2 linked regions of the Cytobacillus luteolus genome follow. The main gene of each other region encodes a partner of the protein of the gene in region 2 in a complex. Links are inferred from orthologs where the notes say so. Each region holds a gene or a part of one and is shown on either strand. Other genes may lie near its edges.

Evidence for each region. The genes of interacting proteins can lie anywhere in the genome.
Region 1: the proteins of groL (region 2) and metK are in contact, whole or in part, in a cryo-EM structure (PDB 8P4O), measured with the Escherichia coli proteins. The link is inferred for Cytobacillus luteolus from one-to-one orthologs.

Annotation. Positions count from the first base shown.
Region 1 is NZ_JAGGKM010000004.1:463,251-468,060, forward strand. What follows is about bases 775-3,615. They hold metK (methionine adenosyltransferase), read right to left. Parts: upstream 2,876-3,615; coding sequence 1,673-2,875; downstream 775-1,672. Other genes in these bases: asnB (asparagine synthase (glutamine-hydrolyzing)), read right to left, coding at 775-1,426. Also shown: more of asnB, read right to left, coding at 1-774; pckA (phosphoenolpyruvate carboxykinase (ATP)), read left to right, coding at 3,892-4,810. UniProt on the Escherichia coli protein: Catalyzes the formation of S-adenosylmethionine (AdoMet) from methionine and ATP.
Region 2 is NZ_JAGGKM010000014.1:8,295-13,200, reverse strand. Bases 140-3,076 are described here. They hold groL (chaperonin GroEL), read right to left. Parts: upstream 2,456-3,076; coding sequence 824-2,455; downstream 140-823. Other genes in these bases: groES (co-chaperone GroES), read right to left, coding at 2,510-2,794; J2Z26_RS21645 (fumarylacetoacetate hydrolase family protein), read right to left, coding at 140-475. In the rest of the region: more of J2Z26_RS21645, read right to left, coding at 1-139; J2Z26_RS21630 (CPBP family intramembrane glutamic endopeptidase), read left to right, coding at 3,135-3,869; J2Z26_RS21625 (YdiK family protein), read left to right, coding at 3,899-4,102; twin-arginine translocase subunit TatC, read right to left, coding at 4,122-4,871.

The DNA.
Region 1 (4,810 bases), on a different replicon or contig from region 2:
GTAACCATGTGTGAATATCAATATACTTCATTCGATTTACAGGTTCATAATGTGCTGTCTCCTGATAAAATGGAGCTGTAATTTGGGTAAAATCTAACCCTTCCTTATAGCTTGTTAATAACAATTCCTTTTCATCTTCTGTAAACATTTTTGCATTTCCAATATACCGTTTCTCCATAGGTGTGCAGCCACGTTCAATAAAGCTTTTACCTCTAACGCCTTCTGGTAGTAGATGTGCAATCTTTCTTAGCAACGTTTTACCGGTTTGGGGAAGCGTATCGAATATCTCTAATGCTTGCGGTTCACGATAAATGTTATACCCACCGAATAATTCGTCGGCCCCTTCTCCTGACAAAACAACCGTTACATGCTTCCTTGCTTCTCTTGCAACAAAATAGAGTGGAATTGCTGCAGGATCCGCTAGTGGGTCATCCATATGCCACATGACTTTAGGTAATTCTGCGATATACTCCTCTGGAGAAATGACATAACTAAAATTATCTACACCTAGCATACTAGCTGTTTCTTTAGCAACATCTATTTCACTAAATCCTTCTGTTTCAAACCCGACAGAAAATGTTTTAATATAAGGATTAAATTGTTTTGCCAAAGATACAATTATTGAAGAATCTATACCACCGGATAAAAATGATCCAACAGGGACATCACTTCTCATATGAATATTAACAGAATCATATAGTGCATCCCTAATTTCGCTAACGAGCGTCTCTTCTTCTGACTTTATTGGTTTAAAGTTGGCCTTCCAGTACTGTTTAATCTTCATGTCTTCATTTAATTTCTTTGTGAAATAATGACCAGGCTCAAGTCTTTTAATCCCAATTGACATTGTTTCTGGCTCTGGTACGAATTGATATGTTAAATAATGTTGTAAGGAATCATAGTTGATAATATCGTTTTCAAACGCCAATAAGATACTTTTCTTCTCTGAAGCAAATAAAATTTTTGAATCATCTTCCATATAATAAAATGGTTTGATACCGAATTGGTCTCGTGCACCGAAGATTTCTTTTGTATTCTTATCCCAAATAACAAAGGCAAACATACCGCGTAAACGTGATGCTGCGTTTTCTCTTATTTTGCTATAAAGAGCTACAATTACTTCTGTATCACAGTTTGTCTCAAATTCCATTCCATCTAGTAGTAACTCTTTTCTTAGCTCAAGGTAATTATAAATTTCTCCATTAAAAATAATCCAGTAGCGATCGTTTTCGTATGTTAAGGGCTGGTGTCCCGTTTCAAGATCAATTATACTCAGACGCCTAAAACCAAACTGTATAATATCATCCGAATAATAGCCCTCATCATCTGGACCACGATGAGTTATTATTGTGTTCATACTTTTAAATTTATCAATGTATTCATTAGAGCTGCTCTTTTTATGCATACATCCTATAAAACCACACATTTTAGTCACCTACACTTTTAATATAAATTCTTCAATACCCATGTCTATTTTACTTAGGCTTTGTATGACAGATCTAGGTTACCTGTTTATTAGACGACAAAAAGTGATAAATTGTTACATTTTTTTAATACTCTTCACTTAGAATACAATTACGATAACTTAAAGATAGTGGATGCTTCTAAAACAAGCAACAAAAAAAAACAGGTAGATATTCGTAGAATATCACCTGTTTTAAAATCTTATTTATTATTGACCTAAAGCTTGTGCTTTTAATACCTCTGCTTTGTCTGTACGCTCCCATGGAAGATCCACATCTGAACGACCAAAGTGACCATATGCTGCAGTTTGCTTATAAATAGGACGACGAAGATCTAGCATTTTAATGATACCTGCTGGGCGTAAGTCGAAGTTGCTGCTAACTACGTCAACTAGCACATCTTCTGAAACCTTACCTGTACCAAAAGTATCTACTGCAATCGATACTGGTTTTGCTACACCAATTGCATAAGCTAATTGAACTTCAACTTTATCAGCTAAACCAGCTGCAACGATATTTTTCGCAACGTAGCGTGCTGCATACGCCGCTGAACGGTCAACCTTAGTTGCGTCCTTACCAGAGAAAGCACCACCACCGTGACGTGCATAACCACCATATGTATCAACGATGATTTTACGACCTGTTAAACCTGCATCACCTTGTGGTCCACCGATAACGAAACGGCCAGTTGGGTTAATAAAATATTTAGTATTTTCGTCAATTAATTCTTTTGGAACAACAGGAGAAATAACATGTTCCTTAAGATTACGTTGAATTTGCTCTAATGTAATTTCTGGGTGATGTTGAGTTGAAATAACAATTGTATCAATACGAACTGGTTTGTCATTTTCATCATACTCAACTGTTACTTGTGTTTTACCATCTGGACGTAGGTAAGGAAGAATGTCATCCTTACGAACTTTAGTTAAACGACGAGCAAGCTTATGTGCTAATGAAATTGGAAGAGGCATTAGCTCTTTTGTTTCATTACAAGCGAAACCAAACATTAATCCTTGGTCTCCTGCACCGATTGCATCGATCTGCTCATCTGTCATTTGACCTTCACGAGCTTCTAACGCCTGATCAACACCCATTGCTATATCAGCAGATTGCTCATCAATAGAAGTTAAAACTGCACAAGTCTCATAGTCAAAACCATATTTCGCACGAGTATAACCAATATTTTTAATCGTATCACGAACGATTTTTGGGATATCAACATAAGTAGATGTTGTGATTTCACCTGCAACAAGTACTAGTCCAGTTGTCACTGACGTTTCACAAGCAACACGTGCATTAGGATCATTTGTTAAAATTGCATCTAAGATTGAATCTGAGATTTGGTCACAAATCTTATCTGGATGACCCTCAGTAACAGATTCTGAAGTAAATAAACGGCGCTTTTTAGACATTCAAAAGCTTCCTCCTTTTAATACCACGAAATTAATCGTGTGTTGTTTGTAAGATACGGTACTCATTCCCTTATTATTGATTAGTTAAACCTGTTTTATCCAGTTATACGTTGAGAAGTTGTTTATTGTCTTAAAAATAATTCATCGTATGTATAACTAATCTGCATCGTTCCCAAAAAATAAAAAAACCTTTCCCTATTTTGAGGAAAGGTAGAATTTTTCAATCTCAGTCCTTTCACTCTTATCGATCAAGGTCAGTTACCTTGCATCAGGTTAGCACCTTATCACTAAATATGTGAAATTTCTCTCACATAATGCTTAAAAATTTAGTAATGGTTGCTGGGTTTCATAGGGCCTGTCCCTCCACCAGCTCGGGATAAGAGAGTATCCGTTCAATGACCAATAATAACTCAGTCATATTGGTAGTGTCAACATTTTTTGACAATATTCTTATCTAAATGATAAATATTCCATTATCACTCTGCAAAACGAGTCCGAATCCGTTGGTTATTCAGACAGGTTGAGCTACCACTCTGCATAACTAGTCCGAATCCATTGGTTATTCGGACAGGTTGAGCTTGCACTTTGCACAACGAGTCCGAATCCATTCGTTATTCAGACAGGTTGAGCCTTCACTTTACATAACTTAATCCATTCGTTATTCAGACAGGTTGAGCCTTCACTTTACATAACTAGTCTTAATCCATTCGTATTCAGACAGGTTGAGCTTTCACTTTGCACAACGAGTCCGAATCCATACTATTGTATCCTTTTCTAAAAAAAACAATTTATTTCATATTTTATAGTGCCTCATATTCTATTTTATTTTATCATATAGAGGTTAGAAACACGTCCTTGCACTATTTTTTAGCTAATTTCAAAAAAAATGGTACATTTATGAAAGTTAAGACGTAAAATATCAGAAATAGTATAGACTAATTAGATTAATGTGTTATACTAATTATGGGATTAACGTTGAAAACATATAACAATTTATATAAAGGAAGGTTTTGCACATGAATTCAGTTGGTGTTTCAAGTGAATTATTAACAGAATTACTTAATGGGAACAATGTTCTCCACAACTTATCTGTGTCAGGCTTAGTAGAAAAAGTTCTTAATCGAAATGAAGGGATCTTAACTTCAACTGGTGCGGTTCGTGCAACAACAGGGAAGTATACAGGAAGATCGCCTAAAGATAAATATATCGTAGAAGAAGCTTCAAATAAAAATAAAATTGACTGGGGTTCAGTTAATACTCCTATCTCAGAAGAGTCATTTGATAAATTATATAAAAAAGTAATCAACCATCTAAAACAACAAAACGAAATATTTGTGTTTGATGGGTTTGCTGGTGCTGATAAAAAATATCAAATGCCAATTAAAGTAATCAATGAATATGCTTGGCATAATCTATTTGCACACCAGTTATTCATTCGTCCATCAGCTGAGGAGCTTGCGACACATGAAACAGAGTTTACTGTGATCTCAGCACCTACTTTTCTAGCAGATCCTAAAGAAGATGGAACAGCTTCTGAAACGTTCATTATCATTTCTTTTGAACGTAGAACGGTATTAATCGGTGGAACTGAATATGCTGGAGAAATGAAAAAGTCTATTTTCTCTGTTATGAACTACATGTTACCTGAAGCTGGGATTTTACCAATGCACTGTTCAGCAAACGTAGGCCAAGAAGGAGATGTTGCTTTATTCTTCGGTTTATCAGGAACAGGTAAAACAACTCTTTCTGCAGACCCTAACCGCCGCTTAATCGGGGATGATGAACACGGTTGGTCTAACTCAGGTGTTTTCAATATTGAAGGTGGTTGTTATGCAAAATGTATCAACCTTTCTTATGAGAAAGAGCCTCAAATTTTTGATGCGATTCGCTTCGGTTCTGTATTAGAGAATGTAGTAATCGATCCTAATACTAGAG
Region 2 (4,906 bases):
TTAGGTCTCTTGCCGTAACATCATTAAAAATGGTACAACCAAAAACATAATCTAATGCCTCTTCTTCTTTTATATTTTTACCCCTTTTTCCAATAATAAGCGCTACTTCTCCTTCCAGTTCTACCTGATTTGTTAAATTAGTAGGAGGAAGTACGATTTCACCTTGATCTGGGATGAGCGAAGAAGCTGGCTTTAAAAACAGAAACGGTTCAGCAAGGTTAGCTGTGCCACCAGTTTCTTTTGCGTGTCCTGCATATGTCCAACCAAAATTAACAATCTTTGAGGGAGATACTGGCTCTAAAATCTTCACTTCACTGTATTTAACCTTTACACCATCATAGTTTAGCTCGTTGTTCAAGATTTCTGTGAAATTGCTAGACAATTGTAGAATTTCTTCACCCTCAACAACTCCATAATATACTTTATCATTAGTTTGATAGCGAACGATTGTTAGTTCTTGTTGTAATGTCTTCATTTGCATATAAACTCCTTTAATCACTTTCTAAATCCTATATAACTTTATACTAAAAAGAACAGCTTTGCCATATAGAAAGCAAAAGCTATCGAAATGATTAATGTAATTAGATGATTCCTTTCATCTACAATTTTTTTCTTAGCAACTTATATTATTAAGAGACACATGTCACTTGTCAATTATCTTAAGACTTTTGTCCTCAATTACTATGTTATACCAAAAGCAAAAAAAGAGGACTCTCAAAAGTTTTTACAACTAATGAAAAGCCTCTTTTTAATTTAAATTATGTTAGCATTTTGTTAGCAAATCACTTTAGAATCCTTATCTATTAAGGGTTCAAGGGGCAGATTACATCATGCCGCCCATTCCACCCATGCCGCCCATGTCAGGCATCATTGCAGAACCTTTTTCTTCTGGAAGATCAGCTACTACTGCTTCAGTTGTTAAGAACATAGCTGAAACAGATGCAGCGTTTTGAAGTGCTGAACGAGTAACTTTAGTTGGGTCAACGATACCCGCTTCGATCATGTTTACCCATTTACCAGTTGCAGCGTTGAAACCAACACCGATTTCTTCATGTTTTAGACGCTCAACAACTACAGATCCTTCAAGACCAGCATTGTGTGCGATTTGACGTACAGGCTCTTCAAGTGCACGTAGAACGATATTGATACCCGTTTGCTCGTCACCTTCAGCAGTGATTGCAGAAACTTTGTTATATACGTTCACTAATGCAGTACCACCACCAGAAACGATACCTTCTTCAACTGCAGCACGAGTAGAGTTTAGAGCATCTTCAATACGAAGTTTGCGCTCTTTTAATTCAGTTTCAGTTGCAGCACCAACTTTAATTACAGCAACACCACCTGCTAATTTAGCAAGACGCTCTTGTAATTTTTCTTTGTCAAATTCAGAAGTAGTTTCTTCTAATTGAACACGAATTTGGTTAACACGAGCTGCGATTTTAGCAGAGTCTCCTGCACCTTCAACGATTGTTGTATTTTCTTTTGTTACTACGATTTTAGATGCGCGACCTAATTGAGTAATGTTAGCAGATTTAAGGTCTAAACCTAAATCTTCAGTAATAACTTCAGCACCAGTTAAAGTAGCGATATCTTCTAGCATTGCTTTACGACGGTCACCAAATCCAGGAGCTTTTACAGCAACTGCATTGAATGTTCCACGAAGTTTGTTCACTACTAGAGTTGCAAGAGCTTCACCTTCAACATCTTCAGCTACTAATAATAGTGGCTTACCTTGTTGAACAACTTGCTCAAGAACTGGTAAGATTTCTTGAATGCTAGCAATCTTCTTGTCAGTGATTAAGATATATGGATTGTCTAAAACAGCTTCCATTTTATCAGAATCAGTTACCATGTATGGAGAAGCATATCCACGGTCAAATTGCATACCTTCTACTACTTCAAGCTCAGTTGAGAATCCTTTAGATTCTTCAATTGTGATAACTCCATCGTTACCAACGCGCTCCATAGCTTCAGCAATTAATTGACCTACTTCTTCGTCAGCAGAAGAAATAGCTGCTACTTGTGCAATAGATTCTTTACCTTCAATTGGTTTAGAAATTGCTTGTAATTCTTGAACAGCAACAGCAGTTGCTTTTTCAATCCCTTTACGGATACCCATTGGGTTAGCACCAGCAGTTACGTTTTTAAGGCCTTCGCGGATCATCGCTTGAGCAAGAACTGTAGCAGTTGTTGTACCGTCACCAGCAATTTCATTTGTTTTACTAGCAACTTCAGCTACTAATTTAGCACCCATGTTTTCGAATGCATCTTCTAACTCGATTTCTTTTGCGATTGTTACTCCGTCATTAGTGATAAGTGGAGAACCATATTTTTTCTCAAGAACCACGTTACGTCCTTTTGGTCCTAATGTTACTTTAACAGCGTTAGCTAACGCATCTACACCACGAAGCATAGAGCGACGAGCGTCTTCACTAAATTTAATTTCTTTAGCCATTTGTATGTACCCTCCTCAAGTTATTGTAAGTATTTTTATTAAGTATGAATTCGATTAGCCAAGAATAGCTAAGATATCACTTTCACGTAAAATTAAGTATTCAGCACCTTCGTATTTTACTTCAGTACCAGCATATTTTGAGAAGATAATGCGATCGTCTACAGAAACCTCAAGAGCCACGCGCTCACCATTTTCTAATACACGACCTGTTCCAACAGCAATAACCTTGCCTTCTTGCGGCTTTTCCTTAGCGGAATCTGGTAACACAATACCACTTGCTGTTTTTTCTTCAGATTGTACAAGTTCAATTACAACACGATCACCTAATGGCTTTAACAAGTGAAACAACCTCCTCAAATAATCTTATAATTTTTAGTTTGGTTTTTTATTAGCACTCACTAACCTTGAGTGCTAACACAATTATTATATTAAATAATCTCTATTTTTTTTGCAAGTATTTAAGCAAAAAAATTTTAATACCCAGCAAAATTTTCCACACCCTTCTAGATTATGTCACACCAACGGAATTCTAAACTAGAAATGTTAAAAATTTATCTATTTTTCCTTTTTCTACTTTATCTACTAAGTCTAAAATCATAATAGTAAGAGAAGCAGAGTATTATATGGTAAAATACTATTGTATTTTTAATTCATAGTAACTAAAAAGGAGACCTTACATTTGGAGAAACGTTATTGGTATGTCATTTTGACTTATATAGTAATGCAACTTTCTGGAATTATTGGAATTCCGATATTATTATACTTTGGGTTCGGTGGAGAAGATTATGATACAGCCTTCACTCTCGCATCTACATACTGGCTAATTATTAGCTTCTTTGCAGCTTTACTAATGATTTTATATATATTACGACAAGATATAAAAGACAGACATTTAGCTGATCAGCGTTCTTCAGGGGCGAGTGCAGTAGGATGGGCTGTTGGTGGGGTATTTTTAGCCATGTTTGCTCAAGGTATCGCTGCTAGTATTGAAATAAACCTTCTTGGTATTGAACCTGGCTCAGAGAACACTCAACAAATTATCCAACTGATAAAGACTACACCTTTACTGATTATCGTTACATCTATTATCGGACCTATTCTTGAGGAGATTATTTTTAGAAAAATTATTTTTGGATCATTTTATCGAAAATTCAATTTCTGGATCTCTGCTTTCCTAAGTTCAGTTATCTTTGCACTTGTTCATATGGAACCAGAGCACTTGTTATTATATTCAGCTATGGGCTTTACCTTTGCATTTCTTTACGTAAAGACAGGGCGTTTGCTTGTACCTATATTCGCTCATGTAGCCATGAATACACTTGTCGTAGTCGTGCAAACTATTTTTGCAGAGGATATTGAAAGGATTATGAAAGAAGCAGAGAAAATGCAATCTTTCATATCTTTCTTATTATAGGTTAACGGAACTTCACTGGAGGACTTACAATGCGTCGAACATCACCCTTTTTCATGGGAATTATGTATACACTAATGGGATTACTATTCACTTATTTAGCCGTAGAAAGTGTTGAAGATACAATCTGGAATTTTGGAACCATTCTACTGATCGCTGTAGCTACTTTTGACTTTGGAGTAGCCATTCGAATGTTTTCCTTAAATAATAAAATCAAACAGCTTAAAAATAAATAAACCTCCCAAATCGGGAGGTTTATTTTTGTTCATTTTGATAGAGCATTTCTGCTTTCTTCGCTTTCCGATATGCACCTTTAGATACAAGAATACTGATTTCATATAGTCCAAACAACGGAAGAGTTACCATCATATGTGACAACAGTTCAGGTGGAGTTATAAACGCTCCAATGACTAAGAGGACAAAGTACGCATACTTTCGTACTTTCACCAAAAACATTGGAGTTACAATTCCAAGCCTTGTTAAAAACATAATAACTACTGGCATTTGGAAAAGTAGCCCAAATGGAAGAGTTAGTTGAAAAAGAAACTGAAAGTACTCATTAATTCCGATCACTTGATTTATGTCTAACCGATCAGCAAGTCTTCCCATAAAGTCAAAAACGAACGGGAAAAGAATAAAGTAAGAAAAGGAAATACCCACTAGAAACAGAAATACAGAAATGGGAATATAACTCAAGGTTACTTTGCGTTCTTTTTCGTAAAGTCCTGGACTAATGAAAGCCCATAATTGATATAAGATAATGGGTGAAGTGATTACAAATGCTATAATAAAAGCAAATTGCATATATATTTTAATTGGGTCCGCAGGGCGAAACGAGTTCATCGTTAATTCCTTAGCTTCGTCCGCATGTTGTAAATATACAATTATCGGTTCTGCTAAGAAAAAGCCACCAACCATAGCCAGGAAAAAGAAAACGACTATATATATCAGTCGTTTTCGAAGCTCACCTATATGGTCATATACGGACATTTCTTTTTCTGTCATAATGAATCATCCTAACCACAACTAAAGCATTTTAA